Regions from separate parts of the Halomonas sp. AOP30-A1-24 genome, predicted to be linked through region 2. Evidence: predicted binding sites of a transcription regulator. Region 2 holds the regulator's gene; each other region holds the start of a gene.
The links. Region 2 encodes FliA, which starts transcription of late flagellar genes. Its sites were predicted from a motif close to CTAAAGTTNNNNNNNNNNCNGCCGATA; they were not measured.

Region 1: a site for FliA is predicted at 4,419-4,445, ahead of fliD (flagellar filament capping protein FliD). Genes of this name have one in related genera too.
Region 3: a site for FliA is predicted at 1,138-1,164, ahead of ACT3TJ_RS11640 (DUF4019 domain-containing protein). Genes of this name have one in related genera too.

The regions. Positions count from the first base shown of each region.
Region 1 is NZ_JBQSXL010000032.1:20,138-25,866, forward strand. Features, by position in the region: gene yejK (nucleoid-associated protein YejK) at 1-534, shown strand, start outside; gene ACT3TJ_RS15540 (TerB family tellurite resistance protein) at 571-1,074, shown strand; gene ACT3TJ_RS15545 (serine hydrolase domain-containing protein) at 1,092-2,102, opposite strand; gene ACT3TJ_RS15550 (helix-turn-helix domain-containing protein) at 2,309-2,605, shown strand; gene ACT3TJ_RS15555 (HipA N-terminal domain-containing protein) at 2,602-2,727, shown strand; gene ACT3TJ_RS15560 (hypothetical protein) at 4,044-4,337, shown strand; gene fliD (flagellar filament capping protein FliD) at 4,489-5,729, shown strand, end outside.
Region 2 is NZ_JBQSXL010000001.1:187,070-192,798, forward strand. Features, by position in the region: gene ACT3TJ_RS00900 (Crp/Fnr family transcriptional regulator) at 35-778, shown strand; gene ACT3TJ_RS00905 (hypothetical protein) at 910-1,455, shown strand; gene ACT3TJ_RS00910 (hypothetical protein) at 1,432-1,623, opposite strand; gene ACT3TJ_RS00915 (OmpA/MotB family protein) at 1,647-2,318, opposite strand; gene ACT3TJ_RS00920 (motility protein A) at 2,323-3,141, opposite strand; gene ACT3TJ_RS00925 (RNA polymerase sigma factor FliA) at 3,185-3,886, opposite strand; gene ACT3TJ_RS00930 (flagellar protein FlhE) at 3,913-4,314, opposite strand; gene ACT3TJ_RS00935 (hypothetical protein) at 4,331-4,909, opposite strand; gene flhF (flagellar biosynthesis protein FlhF) at 4,906-5,729, opposite strand, start outside.
Region 3 is NZ_JBQSXL010000018.1:69,303-75,031, reverse strand. Features, by position in the region: gene ACT3TJ_RS11645 (linear amide C-N hydrolase) at 1-995, shown strand, start outside; gene ACT3TJ_RS11640 (DUF4019 domain-containing protein) at 1,210-1,614, shown strand; gene ACT3TJ_RS11635 (class I SAM-dependent DNA methyltransferase) at 1,615-2,400, opposite strand; gene ACT3TJ_RS11630 (carboxymuconolactone decarboxylase family protein) at 2,537-2,992, opposite strand; gene ACT3TJ_RS11625 (helix-turn-helix transcriptional regulator) at 3,043-3,846, opposite strand; gene ACT3TJ_RS11620 (antibiotic biosynthesis monooxygenase family protein) at 4,164-4,481, shown strand; gene ACT3TJ_RS11615 (YqaA family protein) at 4,518-5,120, opposite strand; gene ACT3TJ_RS11610 (LysE family translocator) at 5,248-5,729, opposite strand, start outside.

The DNA.
Region 1 (5,729 bases), on a different contig from region 2:
ACCCAGTGGCAGAGCGAGTCACCTGGTGCGCAGTACGTCTCTTTCTTGAAAGATCGTGGTGGTAAAAAGCTTGCCGAAGGCATGGTAGCCCTGTTGGGCATGGAAGAAGGAATTGATGCGCCCGCTGAAACCCGCACGCTGCTCAAGGCCTTCAGCGACTATGTGGAAAAAGAGGATTTCGACGACGAGGCGAGTCGAGAAAAAACCGACACGCTGGTGGACTACGCCAATGAACAGCTTCGCCGTGGCGAGCCAATGACCTTGGAAGAGCTTTCTGGGCTGGTGGACGAACAGCAGCCGAAAGCCTTTTACGACCATATTCGCAACGCCGATTACGGGCTTTCGCCGGAGATTCCCCCCGACAAGCGCACCTTAAGCCAGTTCCGCCGCTTTACCGGCCGAGCGGGCGGTGTCTCGATTAGTTTTGACTCCCACCTGCTGGGCTCAAGCATCGAGTACGACGCCACTCAAGATCGCCTGATTATCAAGCAAGTGCCCAAGCAGTTAAGAGAGCAGCTTACCAAGAAAGATTGAGGTAAGGACGATGCTGTAGCAACCCAGGAGCCCCTTATGCTGAACGCTATTAGTGATTTCTTCCAGCGCACGCTTGCGCAACCCGAGCAGCGCGAAAATCAAACGCTCACCCTGGAATTGGCCACCGCAGCCCTGCTGTGTGAAATCGTCCGCGCCGATTATGACACCACCGATGAAGAGCTTGCCGCGCTGCGCCTTATGCTTACCGAGCGCTACCAGCTCAGCACAAGCGATGTGGAAGAGCTGATGACGTTGGCACAAGCAGAAGTGGATGAGGCCGTCGATCATTACCAGTTTGTGAGCCTAATCAAAGAGCACTATAACGACGACCAGCGCTGTGAGCTGGTGGCGCTGATGTGGCAGCTGGCGTGGGCCGACGGCAGCGTTGACCCACTTGAAGAGCACCGTATTCGGAGGCTGGCCGATTTACTGCATATTAGCCACAGTGATTTTATTCGCACCAAACTACAGGTTGAAGGACAGGTTGAAGAGCGCCGAACAGCGCAAGACGAGCCTGAGCGAGGTGGCGTATCTCACTAACATATTAGTTCCCTGCGTTACTGTTCTTCAGGTGCGCTGAGCAGGCCCTCGACCAGGCGATGCAGCTGTTGCTGAAACTGGCCGCCTGGGGAGGGTGGCGTGGGGTCGGCGGTGATCACGATGGTTATATCGCGCTCAGGGACCACGTACAGCGCTTGCCCGCCATAGCCACGCCCGTAGTACACCGCTTCCCCCGCGAGTTCGGTAATAAACCAGCCATACCCATAGCCATCACCCGTCCAGGCAGAGATACCACGGGGTGTCCATGAAGCCTCCACCCACCCCTCTGGCAATAGCCGCACGCCCTCCATCGCGCCGTCGTTACGATAAAGCTCACCCACCTCAATCAACGCGTGTGGCGAAAGTTGCATGTTGTTGCCGCCAAAATAAATGCCTTGCGGGTCACGCGGCCATGCGGGAATCGAAATATTAAGCGGCTCCCCCAGCAGGCGTTGCGCGAGCACATGCGTAGTTTCACCGCTTGCCTGGGTAAGTGCTGCTGAAAGCAGGTGGCTAGTGCCGGTGGAGTACAGCATCCGCCCTCCGGGTTCATCGACAAATGGGCGAGTAAGGGCATCATTAACCCAGTTTGAGCTTGCCACCCAAGCGCTGTAGTTACCGCCGGATGTACGCTCAAGCCCCGCCTGCTGAGCCAGCAAATGCCCTACGGTAATGTCTTCCACGCGCGGGTCCAGCCCGGCTGGCAATGGCTCATCCAAGAGCATTACCAATCGCTGCTCTGTGGATTCAATAATGCCCTCTTCAATAGCTGCGCCTGTTATCGCCGCCAGCACCGTTTTGGAAAGTGATTTGATATTGGCAGGCTGCGCAACGCCGGGGCCACCCTGGTGGAGTTCGCGGATAATCTCGCCGTCGTAAGCGACCACAACGCTGTGAAGGCGGTTTAATTGGCGGGTTTGCTGATCCAGCGCCTGGAGTGCATGCGCAGAAGGTTCATTAGCGGCTGCATAGGCGGTGGGTAACAATGAAGTAACAGCTAATGAAACAAGCAAAGCAGTGGCGCGCATCACAACACCTTCGGTATAAGTGGCAAAGGTTCGAGGTTTAGAAGTGAGAGAGGTTCCACCATACACAGACGTTAAAATTAAAGCGCGATAGCACTCTCTAGATATAAAGTTAAACGAATAGCTATTAAAGGTTATATTTGACCTTTTAAAATCATTTTTAGTCTATAATGGGTTATAAATAAGCCATTATTTAGAGGTTTTTTTTTATGGCCCTTACTCACTCCTTACTTGCTCCTGGCGAATTGTCTCAGCAGGTCGGTGCCAATGCACGAGAAGCACGATTGGCGAAGAACCTCTCCCGTAAAACCTTGGCGCAGATGACGGGTGTTTCCGAGTCCACCATTAAACGGTTCGAATCCAGTGGGCAAATAACCCTCGATATCTTGGTGCTCATTGCCACGGCGCTGGGCGCCACACGCCAAATTGCCGAGCTATTCACATATGAGCATCCCATATCACTTGAAGAGATCAAGCAAGCAGGGCGTGTTCGGGGGCGAAAATGAAGCGTATCAACACCGTAGAGGTGCTGTTAGCAGGTAACCGTGTGGGGGAGCTGGTCGCTAGCCGACAGGGCACCTACTTTGCTTATGACCCTCAGTGGGTGGCGGAGGGCTTTAATTTATGACCTAACTTACGCCCCTGTTCGGGGCTATGCAGATGAGCATACAACGTCTTTCAGTGGGACAGGTTTGGCTACGCGTAAAAAGCTCAAACAGGTTTGTGCTCCCTTCAGGTACTTAACCCCGGATCTCTATATTGAACAAGCCCTTGATGCTCTATCCGAATGGTCGTCCCTTTGCTATGAATTAGAAATCGATACCCAGCAGCAGAAAGTGATTCAGCGAGCATTCGACGAGAACCGCCAGCGTCTCGGATAACGCTAGCCATGCGGCCACGCAAACCCAGCCACCTTCTGCCTTCTGGTAGGGAAAGGCAGGGCATTACGCAAAAAGTTGAAAAGCCTGCTAGGCTTTAATCGTTACTGGGCGTAAGCAACCCTTTGATTTCAACCAAAACGCAAACCAGCAAGGAGTGCCAACATGCGTAATATTATCTATATCGTAGGCCTAATCGTCGTTGTGCTGTTTATCCTTTCACTGCTCGGCCTGCGCTAACGCCAGCGACCGCCAGCACGCCCGCAGATTTCCCCTGCGGGCTTTTTACGCACCCGCCTAAGCAATCTGGTGGCAAAAGTGACGCGGTAAGCACGACATAAGCGTTATTAACCTCACTCTTCAAACAAACATTTCATATAGCGACTATCGCCACATCACTGCCATAACCCAGTGGCTATAGGTCTTAACGTAGCTGCGCAAAGCCGTCACCGGTATCGCAAAGCGAGTTCTATTGCTTATAGCAGCAAAGGCCAGGTTGAGCGCTGAAGATACCCATTTTGGAGCATTGCAACTATCGTTAGCCCAAGGCTGAGGCCGAAGAGGCCGATTAATAATGTTGCAGAAAAAAACAAAACTTCACAAACGCGACGGATTAAGCAGGCATACTAAAAGCCAAAGTATGGTGTGGATATGCTTTTTTTCTGATGGGGAGGCGTTTTACAATTATTAGTAATATTTTTTCTATTAAAAATCAAATAGATAATGTTTTTGTGACGCGCTTGGGTGATAAGTAAGCGATGCAGTATATCGTTACTATATAAGATATTTTGTCTAAAATGGGTATGTTGTTAATTTTTGTTAAATAAAAAATTAACACGGAAAATGTCTGATATTAATCAGTTAAGCTCATGTTTTTTATCAAGGATCGTTTTAAGTGGCGGCGTTTTAATAGTTCAAACGTTTGCTTTAAAGGTGGTTGGTAGCAGGCTGCCGCCACAGAGGGATGATTGATTTTAACCGATAAAAAAAGCAGTAATAGCTGTACGGCACCGTTGATAGCCGCAAAATAGTGAATGATGTAGCGATAAAGAGGGGCGTGCTGGATATGAATAAAATGTCTTTAAACGTTACAAGAGAACCTGAAGCATCTAAAAAAACGCTGACGAGTACAAAAAGTGAAACAAAAACAAGGAATACTCTTTTCCGCATACGTAAAGAGGACGAAAGAGTGATTTTTTCCAGCACAGCATTTTCAGAAGAGGTAAAGGACGTATCAGGTGGGCAGTGTTATCAAGCTCTTTCGAGTTCCCAGTTATTGCAACTAGAACGGCTGGAAATACAAATGATGGTAGCCAGCCAATACTTGTATAAGCAATACGTAATGTGCCGTGAGGTTTGAGAGCACAAGCGTGTGGTTTGGGAGGTGGGCAGGCGCTATCCAGTAGCTCAGCTAGGGTTATCAAATACGAGCGCACAGGGGCTAAAGTTAATTCCTTTTCAGCCGATAGTATTTATAGAATTCATGTTTTTTGTCTGCGAGGACTGTACTGATGGCAACAATTACCTCCCTTGGTGTTGGTTCAGGGTTAGATCTCACCGGTTTGCTGGATCAGCTTCAAGATGCCGAGCGCGGTAAGCTTGAGCCGATTACGCAGCAAAAAGCCGATCAAGAAGCCAAAATTTCCGCTTACGGGCAGTTGCAAACGTCGCTCAACGCATTTAACGATGCGGTGGCCAAGATTAACGACCCAAAGCTTTATCAAAGCCTTTCCGCCAATGTGCGTGGCGATGATATTACAGCCACTTCCTCGGCGAGTGCATTGCCGGGCAGTTACCAGGTAGAAGTCAGCCAGGTCGCGACATACGGCTCGCTTGCCTCTGAGAGTATTACTGAGATAGAGGAAACCTCAGATCCATTGGAGCTAAACGGTGCGACCGCTATCAGGCTAAATTTTGTAGGTAGTGAGAGCGAGCCGGTCGATATCGAGCTTGATGCCAACAGCTCACTAAACGATATTCGTGATGCAATTAACGCCAATAAAGACGCCGGTGTTAACGCCACGATTATTAATGACGGCGATGGCTACCGCTTGGCACTCAGTTCCAAAGCCACGGGTGCAGATGCATCCATTGATAGCTTTGAATTTGTAGGTGGAGAAGGCCAAGGCCCATTCGGTGAAGCGGAAGAAGCTGGCGCCAAGCAGCAGGGGCAAAATGCTTCTTTAACGGTGAACGGCATCGCGATTACCAGTGCCAGCAACCAGGTGGAAGGCGCTATTCAAGGGGTAACGCTTAACCTGAATGAGCTAAGCATTGCCGAAGGTGAAAAAGCGACCAGCACGGTCAACATTGAGCGCGATACCCTAAAGCAGCGTGAAGCGATCAACGGTTTTGTCGACGCGTATAACGATTTAAAAGATACAACTAACGAGCTTACTAGCTTCAACGCTGAAAGTGGAGCAGCTGGAGAGCTACTGGGTGATCGTGCCGTTCGTACGATTGAGTCCCGCCTGCGTAGCGTGCTCACCGGAGGTGTTGAAGGCGGCGAGTTTTCTACGCTGAGCCAACTGGGCATTACCTTAGAGGCTGGCACTACTCTTAGCGGTAAGCTGGAAGTTGATGATGAAAAGCTCGATAACCTAATCGCCAATGACCCGCAGGCGCTAAGCGCGTTTTTTGCCGGCGATAATAAAGACGGTGGTTTAGCCGGCAAGTTAAACAGCTCCATTGAGCAAATGACCAGTAGCAACGGAGTACTCACAGGTGCCGTTACAGGTGCTGAGAGCAACGT
Region 2 (5,729 bases):
ATATTTGTTAGGCAACACTCATGGAGATCAAGCTGTGAGCGAAGATCAAAGCTGCATTCTTCACCACTTCAGCCACTACTGCTCATTAAGCACGGCAGATAAAGCCCTGTTAGCGTCCCTGGAAGAGAGCCCTACGGATATCACAGCGGGCTCACTGCTATGGGAACTCGGTGATCCGGCTGGCGAATTTTGCACCTTGAAAAGTGGTTGGGCCTACTCCTATCGCCACCTTGAAAACGGTGATCGACAGATTCTGGAAATTTATTTGCCTGGCGATATTATTGGCCTGCGTGAGTTCGCGTTTTCGCAACGTCTGGAAAGTGTTCGCATGATTACCGATGGCGTAATCTGTCATTTTCCGCACAAACGCCTGCTTGACGTATTTCGTCAGTCGGTGCCACTAACCTCGGTGGTATTTGCGATCACCAGCCGTCACCAGGCACTGCTCACCGAACGACTAGTAACGCTTGCCCGACGCAGTGCTCGGCAAAAAACAGCGCACTTCCTGTACGAAATGTATTTGAGACTGCGCCAGACCAATAGCCATACCGACGGGCAGCTTCGACTCCCGCTCTCTCAAGAGCAGCTAGCTGACATTCTGGGCTTAAGCCCTGTACATGTTAGCCGCACCTTTAGCTTGCTGAGCGAAGAAGGTCTGGTATTTCGTGATCGTCACAACGTTACGATTCCTGATCTTCAAGCACTGGCGGCAGTCGGCGAGTTTGATGACTGTTATCTTAATGACGACGTTAGGCCATTATTCGAACTTTCTGCCTAGTGGCCATTACCACTACCATTACCACGTGCTGCCACGGGCGGTAGTGGTTTATAGAAAGCACCCGGCGCCTTTGCTGCGGGCAAACCCGTCATAAACGCTGGGCTTTTCTTACCCAACCTTGATGTGCTGACATGACACCCTATTCAACAGCCTTGGCAAGCGCCACCCTTCTACTTATTGCACCGTTAACACAGGCGGCGAACTTTAATATGGAGGACATACAGTCGCATGGCCAGTGGCAATCAATGGCGTTAACGCTGGGTAATGAGCACCACTTTCGCGCCGTTGAAACCCATAGTTATTCCGACGCGACACTCAGCCTGAATGCCACCCAAAACGTGTGTGATTTACCGTGGCTTGAAGTGCGTGTCACGCTGGAGGAGCAGCAAGGCGAAAGTAAAACCGTCAACCTGGTGCCGACCCGGCTGCGTATCGATGAGCAGCCCGCGGTCGATACCATGGCAGAATTCATCACCGAGCGAGGCGATAACGGCTTTTACGTACACTTTTATCTTGCTGATATGCAGACGCTAATGCACCAGATGGAACAAGGCGAGCAACTTTTCCTGGGGTTTGATCGAGGCGAACAGCCCCCCTGGTACATGACGTTTCAGCTTGAAGGCGCCGATCAAGCGATTGAGCGCATGCAAACGCTATGTGAAACCGCGTCGCCCTGAAAGTCGCTGGATTAAACGCGTCCCCAGCAATTGGGTTAACGTTACCGATTGGCGTGAGAGTCCCATCAGCGCGGCCAGATTTGTACTGGTCGCCTGGATGCGCCGACGATCGACATCAAGCACCAACAGGGCAGCATACGACTGCAGCAGAAGGGGATGCTTAGGCACAACCCCAGCCTTGAGCAGTCCACTCACCCTTCTGGCTGTTGTCGTAACAACAGTTCAACGCGCCGGTTAGCAGCTCGCCCTTCAGGTGTTGCGTTGCTCTCCATAGGTTGAGTATCCGCATAACCAACGGCCCGCATTCGAGAAATCGCTATGCCCTGACCTTCCAGGTGGCGCATAACGGCAATCGCACGTCCGGCGGAGAGTTCCCAGTTGGAAGGGAACCGAGTGGTCGCAATAGGAAGATTGTCAGTATGTCCTTCAACGGAAACCTGACCATCAAAGGCCGCGAACACATCGACAAGACTTTCTATCACCTCTTGGCCTAGAGAGGTTAGCACTGCCTCGCCACTGGGAAATAAAAGGCTATCATCAATGCGTAGCGTTACGCCCTCCTGGCCCTGCGATACGCTGACGCCGGGAATATCCAATGCCGCCATCTGGGGCTGCAACCCGCTATGGCGCGGGTGAATACCGGTGGCAAGCGTTGCCAAGGGCAGTGAGCTAATCACGCTGGCCATGGACGCTTCCTCACCCTCAAGTGCTTCATTACCACCGGGGGGAGCCAAAGCCAGCAACAAAACAAACAGCGTAATCAGCAGGGTGAGCACGTCCAGATAACTGGTCAGCCAGCTCTCATCGCTTTCACCCTGCCCGGCGGGAAGCTCCAGCGCATGGCGCGTATTGTTATCCAGCATCGCCTTAGCCCTTTGCCGTCGCGCTTGGTGTATCAGGCCGGGGCTTTATAGTGGCATCGCGAATCTCATCGTTATAGTTGGCGATAAATGAATTGAGCGTTTCCTCAATAAAAGAGGGCAGGCGGCGCTTGGTGATCAGTGAAATACCTTCCAGCACCATGTTCATGGTAATCAGGCGCTCTTCTGTACGTCGTTCTAGCTTCACCGCGATGGGTTTAAACACCAGATTCGCCAGCAAAATACCGTAGAAGGTGGTGAGCAGCGCCACCGCCATACGGGGGCCAATGACATCCAGGTCACCGGCATCCATGACTTCCAGCATATTAACCAATCCCACCAGCGTGCCAATCATGCCAAACGCTGGCGCATAGGTCGCCATGGTGCGAAAAATCTGGGCTTCTGCGTGCTCGCGAGCCTTGAGCCGGGCAATCCGCCAACGCAGCATGTCGAAGATCTCATCTTCTTTGGTATTGGCAATGACTAACTGAATACCGGTACGTAAAAACGGATTGCGCGTATGCTCCAACTCTTGTTCGACTGCACGCACATCGCCTTTAAACCATAGCCGGGACATGGCGACCAGCTCGTTGATATCGTCGCGTATATAGGTATTTTCACGCCGAAAGACAAGCCCTACCAAGCGTACAACGCGTAACACCTCTTTTAGCGGATAGCTTATAAAAGTAGCGGCCAGAGTACCGGTTATAACAATCGCCAGGCCCGGCAGATTGATAAAACTTTCAGGGGACTCCGCAGTAAAGAACAGCACGCTTACTAGCAGCAGCATACTGGCGAATATACCTATCAACGTGGACGGGTTCATCAACGGCTCCTCGCCGGTTATTGTGAGTTAACGTATCGGTTGTTTAGGCTGAATCATGCAACCGGGCACGCAGACGGCTAATGGCTTGGCTATGCAACTGAGACACACGCGACTCGGTCACGCCCAGCACGGCGCCCACTTCTTTTAAATTCAGCTCTTCCTGGTAATAAAGTGCCATGAGCAGTTTCTCGCGCTCTGGCAACGCCTCAATGGCAGCAACCAATGTTTGGCGCTGCTGCTCATCCAGCAGCTTTTCAAACGGCAAGTTGCTCACATCAAAACTTACCGGCTCACCACCATCGGCAACCAACTCTTCAAACGGCAATAGCTGACCGCTATTGGTGTCGTTGAGCAGCTGTTGGTAATCACCCAGCGGCATCTCAAGCGCCAAGGCAATTTCACTCTCTTCCGGCGAGCGCCCGAGCTGCTGCTCTAGCCGCCGGATCGCGTCGTCCACAGCGCGCGCAGCGCGGCGCACGCTGCGTGGCAACCAATCCCGCGTACGCAGTTCATCGACCATCGCCCCACGGATACGCTGGCTGGCAAACGTCGCAAAGCTGGCACCATGAGCGGCATCAAAACGGCCCAGTGCTTCTAAAAGCCCTACCGTGCCCGCCTGAATAAGATCATCAAGTTCAATACTGGCTGGCAACCTGACCTGCAGTGTTAAGGCATGACGTCTTACCAGTGGCATGTATTGTGTGAATAGCTCGCCTTGCTTGATTCTGCCTTGTGCTGTGTACATCTTTTTGCCTCGCGGCTATACAACTTTTACTGATAGTTCACAATGACTTGCAGACCCTGAACACGAACAGGCCGCTGTCCAGGCAGTAACTTAAAACGAAACTGCAAAGGAGCACTTACCTGCCTTCCCGCCAGCTCGGTGACCGTTCCGCGCCCTCCCGAGAGAGCCACACACTGCTCCGGATGGCATAGCCATGCGTTGATAGCGCTGCCCGGCGGCGCCTCAAGCTGCCAGTGTATCCGATCAATCACACGATTGTGCACCTGTACAGAATCGGGTGGCGTCATTGACTGGCTACGGGTTTCCCGGTCACTCATGGCCACCATCACGCCCGGCACCGAGGTGCTCCAGCTGCCCGCCGCCTGAGCGCTACCGATGAGACCTATCAACCCGCAAACACCCATCATCTTGAATAGCTTGCTTAACATGTCGAATATTTCCTTATCAGCGCGCCAGCACCAGAAGATCGATGGCCAAATAGTGGCTAGCGGCTTCACGCAAGTTTTCCAACAAGCCTTGGCGCGACAAAGAGGGCTCGTGCAGTGCCAATAATCGGCGAGGCCCGCCATTGTCACGCGCCTGGCGAAGTAGCCGGTACATCTCGGCAAATGCGTCCGCATCGCTGTTAACCCAGAGCGCCCAACGCGCATGCCGAGCACTTAGCTGAGCCAGATCAGGCGCATTAACGCTAACCGCCTGTATATCCCAATCGTCAGGTGATCCTGCCCAGTGACGGCCCAGCGCAGACCATTGAGCCAGGCGATGTTGAGCCTGTTTGACAGCCTGCGCGCCCTGCCCTGGCAAACCAATAATATACAAGGGCTTTTTAGGTCGCGAAGGGGCTTTCGCAACCGGCTGCTCGTCAATCGTGGGGGTGGGCGAAACAGCACCTGGCGCGGGCGCAGGCGCTTCGCTCATCACCTCCATATCACTTGCCAACGGCGCATCAGGCTGGCTGGGTGCCTGCTTCTGACGCTGGCTGTCGGCCCATTGGCGCAAGCCCGCCGCCTGATCCTGACTCATACATTCACCTTTCGGCTAACGCTGCCCAATTGGCGAATGGCGTCGCGCGCCATAAAGGCGTACATCAACGCATCCAGCATGGCCGTATCGCGGCGTTTTCGGCGCGTGCCCAACAGGCTGAGTAGATCGCTACGCAGACTGGACGCCTCATCATCATCCGCGTTATCCAAATGCCCGACCACTGACGCGACGCCGCTGGCTAACAGTAGACGTACTTCTGGATCCACGTCCCCGCTATCGGCCTCTTTAAACTGCTGCAACGCGCGTTTGGTGAGCGCTGCCAGGCCCTCACTTTGCAGCTGAATGACCAGTTGGAAAAGTACATCGGCGCCTAAACGAGCCGGCGTCAACCAGTAGCGCCGGGCAACGACCTTGGCACTTTCGGGGTCACGAACCTCCCCATACCACGCAAGCAGTACACTGCCCGCCTCATTTTGCACTTCGGCATAAGCGGTCCATAACTGCATGGACTGGCCACGAAACCGCACGCTGACATGATGGCTGAGCGTGCTTTGTTCAAATAGTCCGCGTAGCGCAGAACGCTCGCCATGAAAGTATACACGCTGTGCGGATGTCACAAGGCTGACCCAAGTCAGCTGTTGCTCATTCAGCCACTGCACGGTTTCTGCCGGAGGCAGCACGGGCAATAGATGCACCGTGGCGCCCGCCTCCATTCGTGTCTCAAGCCTGGCCTGCCAACCCGCAGGTTGGCGATGTTGAAGCATGGGGACGGCATGCCAAGCGCCCCGTTCGTCCATGCTGATATCCGGCATCGACCAATCACAGCCACGCTCGTTACGGCGTGCCGCCCACACCACAC
Region 3 (5,729 bases), on a different contig from region 2:
TCGTGGCCATCACAGCGGATGCATGCACGCGCGCGGTATATCAGGGCCCTGATGACATGATTATCACGGCGCGCTCCATGGATTGGAGGGACGAAATACATCCGAACCTATGGCTGTTTCCAAAGGGAATGGAGCGCGATGGTGCGGCTGGACCCAACTCCGTTACTTGGACATCCCAGTATGGAAGTGTCGTTACCAGCGCGTTTGATATCTCAAGCACTGATGGCATGAACGAAAAAGGCTTGGTGGCTAACCTGCTATGGCTTGCTGAGGCAGAGTATCCTGAATTTGGGCCGGATGACGAGGGGCTTTCCGTGGCTGCCTGGGTCCAGTATGTTTTGGATAATTTTGCGACCGTTGATGAGGCGGTGGAGGCGCTGCGCGATGAGCCCTTTGTGGTCGTCTCTGCTGAAATACCGGGCACCACTCGATTTGCTACGCTTCACTTGTCAATTTCAGATGCCAAGGGTGATAGCGCAATATTTGAGTATATCGGCGGTAAACTCACTATTCATCACGATACGTCATACAATGTGGTGACAAACTCGCCCACCTTCGAGCAGCAACTGACGCTGGATGACTACTGGAGACAGATCGGTGGTTTGGTCATGCTGCCTGGCACAAACCGTGCCGCAGATCGATTTGTCAGAGCGTCGTTCTACATGGATGCCATCCCTAAAACGAGCGATACAAGAGTCGCTGTTGGCAGTGCATTTAGCGTGATTCGCAATGCGTCTGTTCCTTTCGGCATCTCATCAGAAGAGGAGCCGAATATTTCTTCCACCAGGTGGAGAGCGGTATCTGATCAGAAACACCTTGTTTATTATTTCGAGACGGCACTTACGCCTAACACGTTTTGGGTGGATATGAAGGATGCCGACTTTACTGAGGGCGTGCCTGTTCGCAAACTGAGCCTCAAGAATAACAGTGTTTATGCAGGCAATACGGTCAACGCGTTTGAGGACGCCGAGCCCTTTGAGTTTGCTGGCCTGTAAGGTGCGTTAAGGGCATTTTTTTGCTAGTTAGCGCATGAAATAGCCCCCTGTGTCGCGGTTAGCGCAGGGGGCTTTCTCTTACTTAATAAAGCCAAGGGATAGAAAAAACTGCGGTTAGCTTGTTCGATTATTGTGATTAATACTAAAGTAATGGCGGCTGGTACCGATATTAAATTAAGCACACCTATTTACTGATCGCTGCCTAGAGTTATCCATGCCAAAAATCGTGATCTGTTTCATTACAGCCCTGCTACTGCTGGCACCGTATGCTCAAGCGAACACCGATGCGGCTGAGGCCGCGGCGCTGGCATGGCTTGATGCAATCGATAGTGGCGAGTATGAGCTGGCTTGGGAGGAGTCATCACCGCTTCTTAAGAGTCCGCTTTCGCCCAGTATGCTAGAGCGGATCATTAGCGCAGCGCGCCGTGACTTCGGGTCGGTGGAGGCAAGACGCCGCACACGCGTCATCACGCAAACCTCTATGCCCGGCGCTCCCAAAAATGATTACAAAAAGTTCATCTACCAAACGCGTTTTGCCAACAAGTCTGATATTACCGAAACCATTACGCCGCACTTTGAAGACGGCGTTTGGAAAGTAAGTGGGTACTATGTGAACTGATCAGCAACAAGTGGATTGCCCCGTTGCTACAACCGTGGGGGGGTGAATCTTCACGCAGGCAAAAATGGCGTTCCCCGAAGTGGTGTTCCACGGCGTGATAGCTTCAAAGTTGTGCTCGAATACATGCACTTCAAAGTAGGGCTCAAGCAGCGTAATTAGCTCAGCAAAACTAACCGCGACCATGGGGTGCTCATCGTTCCATACTTGGGTATCGCACGCGTTGGTTTTTGCAATACTAAGTTTGAGGGCCTGTTTTTCACCGCTACCGCTGTAATGCCACCCGGAACGAAACGTGAAGGCATCGTCGGCTTTTTTAACGGTGTGGCTCACAAACAGATTGTTATCGATTTTATCTTTATCGACTGCGTTGAAGCAGAAAACCCCGCCACTCATTAAGGCGCTGTGCGCACTTTCAATACACGCTTTGAGCTTTTCAATTCCGTCGCTGTAGTGAATCGAATATAAAAAACAGGTAATCAAATCCTGCGGGTCGCTTACCTGGAAGTTGCCCATGTCCTGACACGTAAACTGGGCCTCAGGGCAACGTGTGGCAGCAATATCCAGCATGGGCTGGTTAATATCCAGCCCGCTGCTCACATAGCCATTATCAATAAAATGGCGAACATGAGGCCCGGTACCACACGCGACATCGAGGTGAAGGTTGCCACCGTTACCAAAAATTTGGTGAAGCCTTTGCACGGCGTTGCTTTGCGCCCGGTAGTCGATGTCTTCGCACATCACATCGTAATAGCCAGAAAGGTCGGTATAGAGTGCGTTAAAGGACATGGCGGCCTGGGTAGCTTGGGAGTGAGGGTGGCGCATAGTAAACGAGTGGAGTGGCTTTTAGAAGCCAGCCGTGCGGAAGGGAATTTTGATCAAGACATCGCAGGCCGTCGCACAGGCTTGCGATGTCTTTTTCGGTTTATAGCGAGATGTCAGGCGCAAACTGCATACTTACCGCCACCCGGTTCCAACTATTAATGGCTAGAATCACCGTGGTTAGCTCAAGAAGGTCCTGTTCGCCAAAGGCAGCCAGAGCATTCTGGTAGACGCTGTCGCTAACAGACTGTTGGCTGATTAAGGTAAGCGCTTCGGCCCACTCAAGGGCTGCACGTTCCTGTTTATTGAAGCAGGGGGCTTCCCGCCAGGCAGGCAGTACATCCAGTCTTACCTGATGCTCGCCGTCGTCTCGGGCTTCCTGAGTATGCATATGCTGGCAGAAGCAGCACTGGTTGATTTGGGAAACGCGTAGCTTAACGAGGTGGATGATGGCAGGCGTTACCGCGCTATTAGCCGCTACTTCGCCCAGAGGCACCAAATGTTTAGCAAGGCGAGGGGTTAGCTTGTAAACGGCTTGTCGAGAAATACGCTGAGACATGGCAGTGACCTCGTTGATTGGTGAGGTCTCAGCTTATAAAGGTGTGCGTACTACGCCTTGTAAATTTGCGACAACTTGCGCTGGCGGTAAGAGGCGGGTGTTTCGTTGGTAAAAGATTGGAAGGCGTGGGTAAAGTGTGGCTGATCATAGTAGCCACAGTGGAGCGCTATTTCTGATAGCGGCCGGTCAGCTTCAAGTAAGCACCGTCGCGCTCGGTTGAGGCGAGCATACGTCACCAACGCGCCTGGCGAGACACCGACTTCACGTTTTAATCGACGTTCCAGGGTGCGTCGGGTTAACCCAACATTGGCAGCTAACTGCTCAGGTGGGAGCTGTAACTGGTTAATCGCCTGGATGATTCCTGGCACAGGGCTTTTACTCGTTAGTCGACTTTTGAGTAAACCCAGAAGCCATGTTTCAAGCAGGGCTAATCCTTTGGGTGCATCAAGCTGATAAAGGCGCTCCACCACCGGCATTAAACTGTCCATCCAGGAGGGGTTTATGTCATCGCCCAAGCAAAGATGCGCGTCTATACACTGTTCCGGGGCTAAGCCCAGGAGGCTATACATACTGGTCGGTTTAAACCGAATGCCCATCCGGGGGGTGGACGTATCAAACGTCTCAAGCAACATGTGTCTGTTAAAGCAGAGCGTGACGATGGGACGAGAGCTTCCAAGGTGAATGGTGAGGCTGGCGCCTGCATCGGGGTAAAGCTTTTCTACGATGGGGTGCGCAAGGGTGCTTTGCCCGCCCATCGACCAAAGGCATTGCACCCATGTGCGAAGGTTGGTGTTGGGCAGGCGCTGCTGGAAATTCAAATGAACGGCGTTACCGGGCAGAATAAAGTGGGCCATGGCGACAACCTGCTTTGTTGATGAATGGACTTCATCGCATAAGCTGTATTAAAGCCTAAACACAGGGGCTGGGAAAGTGGCTATGCTTGGACAGTGAAGTTCTCACTTCGCAATGAACTGTTTAATCATCAATCCACGTGGTTGAGCCCTTCAAAACAAGCGTCAAGCTGGGGCTCTTGCCCGCTGTGCCGTAGGTAAAGCACCATCTCACGCGCAACGATATTGATTTGATGAGTAAACACCAATAATTAGCTATGGAGTCTACTGCTTCGCCTACGGTATGCTTTTTTGAACTGCTTTCAGCTCAAGAGAACTTCATGGCCCTTATCTCAACGACTCCAGAACCCCCTTACTACGCCGTTATCTTCACTTCCGTGCGCACGGATATTGAAGATGGCTATGATGACATGGCGGAGCGTATGGTTGAGTTAGCCATGCAGCAGCCAGGTTTTTTAGGCGTTGAATCGGCTCGAAATGAGGTGGGGGTTACGGTTTCCTACTGGGCTGACTTGGCCTCGATTAAAGCGTGGAAGGCGCATGCCGAACATAAAGAAGCACAGCGGCTTGGGCATCAGCAGTGGTATCAGCACTTTAAAACTCGGATTGCCAAGGTTGAGCGGGATTACGGCATCTAGCGGATGCTACTTCCCTAGTCTTCTGCTTTATGTCGGTTACATCATCAAGCGCGTGAGTGCTTGTAGCCCCAGAGCAATCAACAGCACTATTACGCCGCCTATCAAGCTGGTAAACAACGCATGGCGCTTCCATAGCAACAGCACTCGATTACCGAAGCGATAAACCAGCCAGGCTAAGCCATAGTAGCGCAGGCCACGAGCAATTAATGCCGCCAGCAAGAATAGCAAGACAGGGTAGCCCGAAATGCCCGCCGTTATCATGGCTATCGGAAAGGGGATAGGCAGGATGCCCATGGCTATAATGGCAGCGAAACCGTATTGATTAAAAAACAGTTGAAACGCCTGAAAGCTCTCCTGCATACCGGTGACGTTGATAAACCATGTGCCTACCGACGTAAATAACAGCAAGCCTACGCTGTAGCCCACCAGGGAGGCGATCAGACAGCCCAATGTAGTGATGGTAGCCAAAAGCCAGATCCGCTGCTTGTTGGCTGCCATTAGCGGGATGAGTATTAGCTCAATGGGAATGGGTAAAATAATGGTTTCAAGAAATGAGAACACGCCCAGTAGCCATAGCATATTCTTTGAGCCGTTAATGCGCTCGAACCACACTTTAGGACTTTTTGAGATAATGGCCATGGATGGGGTCTACATCGGCGGACTAATACGGCGGTACATACTGGGTCAGTCCCATGGTATTGTCTAGCGTGAGCGGTGAGGTGGCGACACGCAGGCGGTAGGGTCATTTTACTCTTCATCACTTCTCTTATTGGCTGAGATATAACAGATGCCCCCACACTCTTCTCCTTTCGCAGCTCCTGTTTTTTGGCGTGACCCAAAATGCCGTATATAGAGCTTCGCAAAATAGGCAGCTAGCAGCCAATAACGCTGCAAGCAGTCGATTAATAGCGACTAACAATCGAGGCGTTTGAATGTAGCGCTTTAAGAAAGCCCCCGCGTAAACCCAGCTGGCTAACGATAACCAGCAAATAGGCAGGTAAAGCGCCGCGAACATGGCTATTTGAGCCGGGTCGTTACCCATTGTATAAGCGCCAATGCCAGACGCCGATGCAATCCATGCTTTGGGGTTTAGCCATTGCATGAGCGCACCTGTTATAAAACCAGGCGGTTTGGTGGTTGCTTGCACAGGCAACTTGCCGTCATCCATTGCTAACCTGATACTTAGATAAAGCAGAAACGCTACTCCGGCCCAACGAAGTAACACTTCAAGTAGAGGCACGGTGGTGA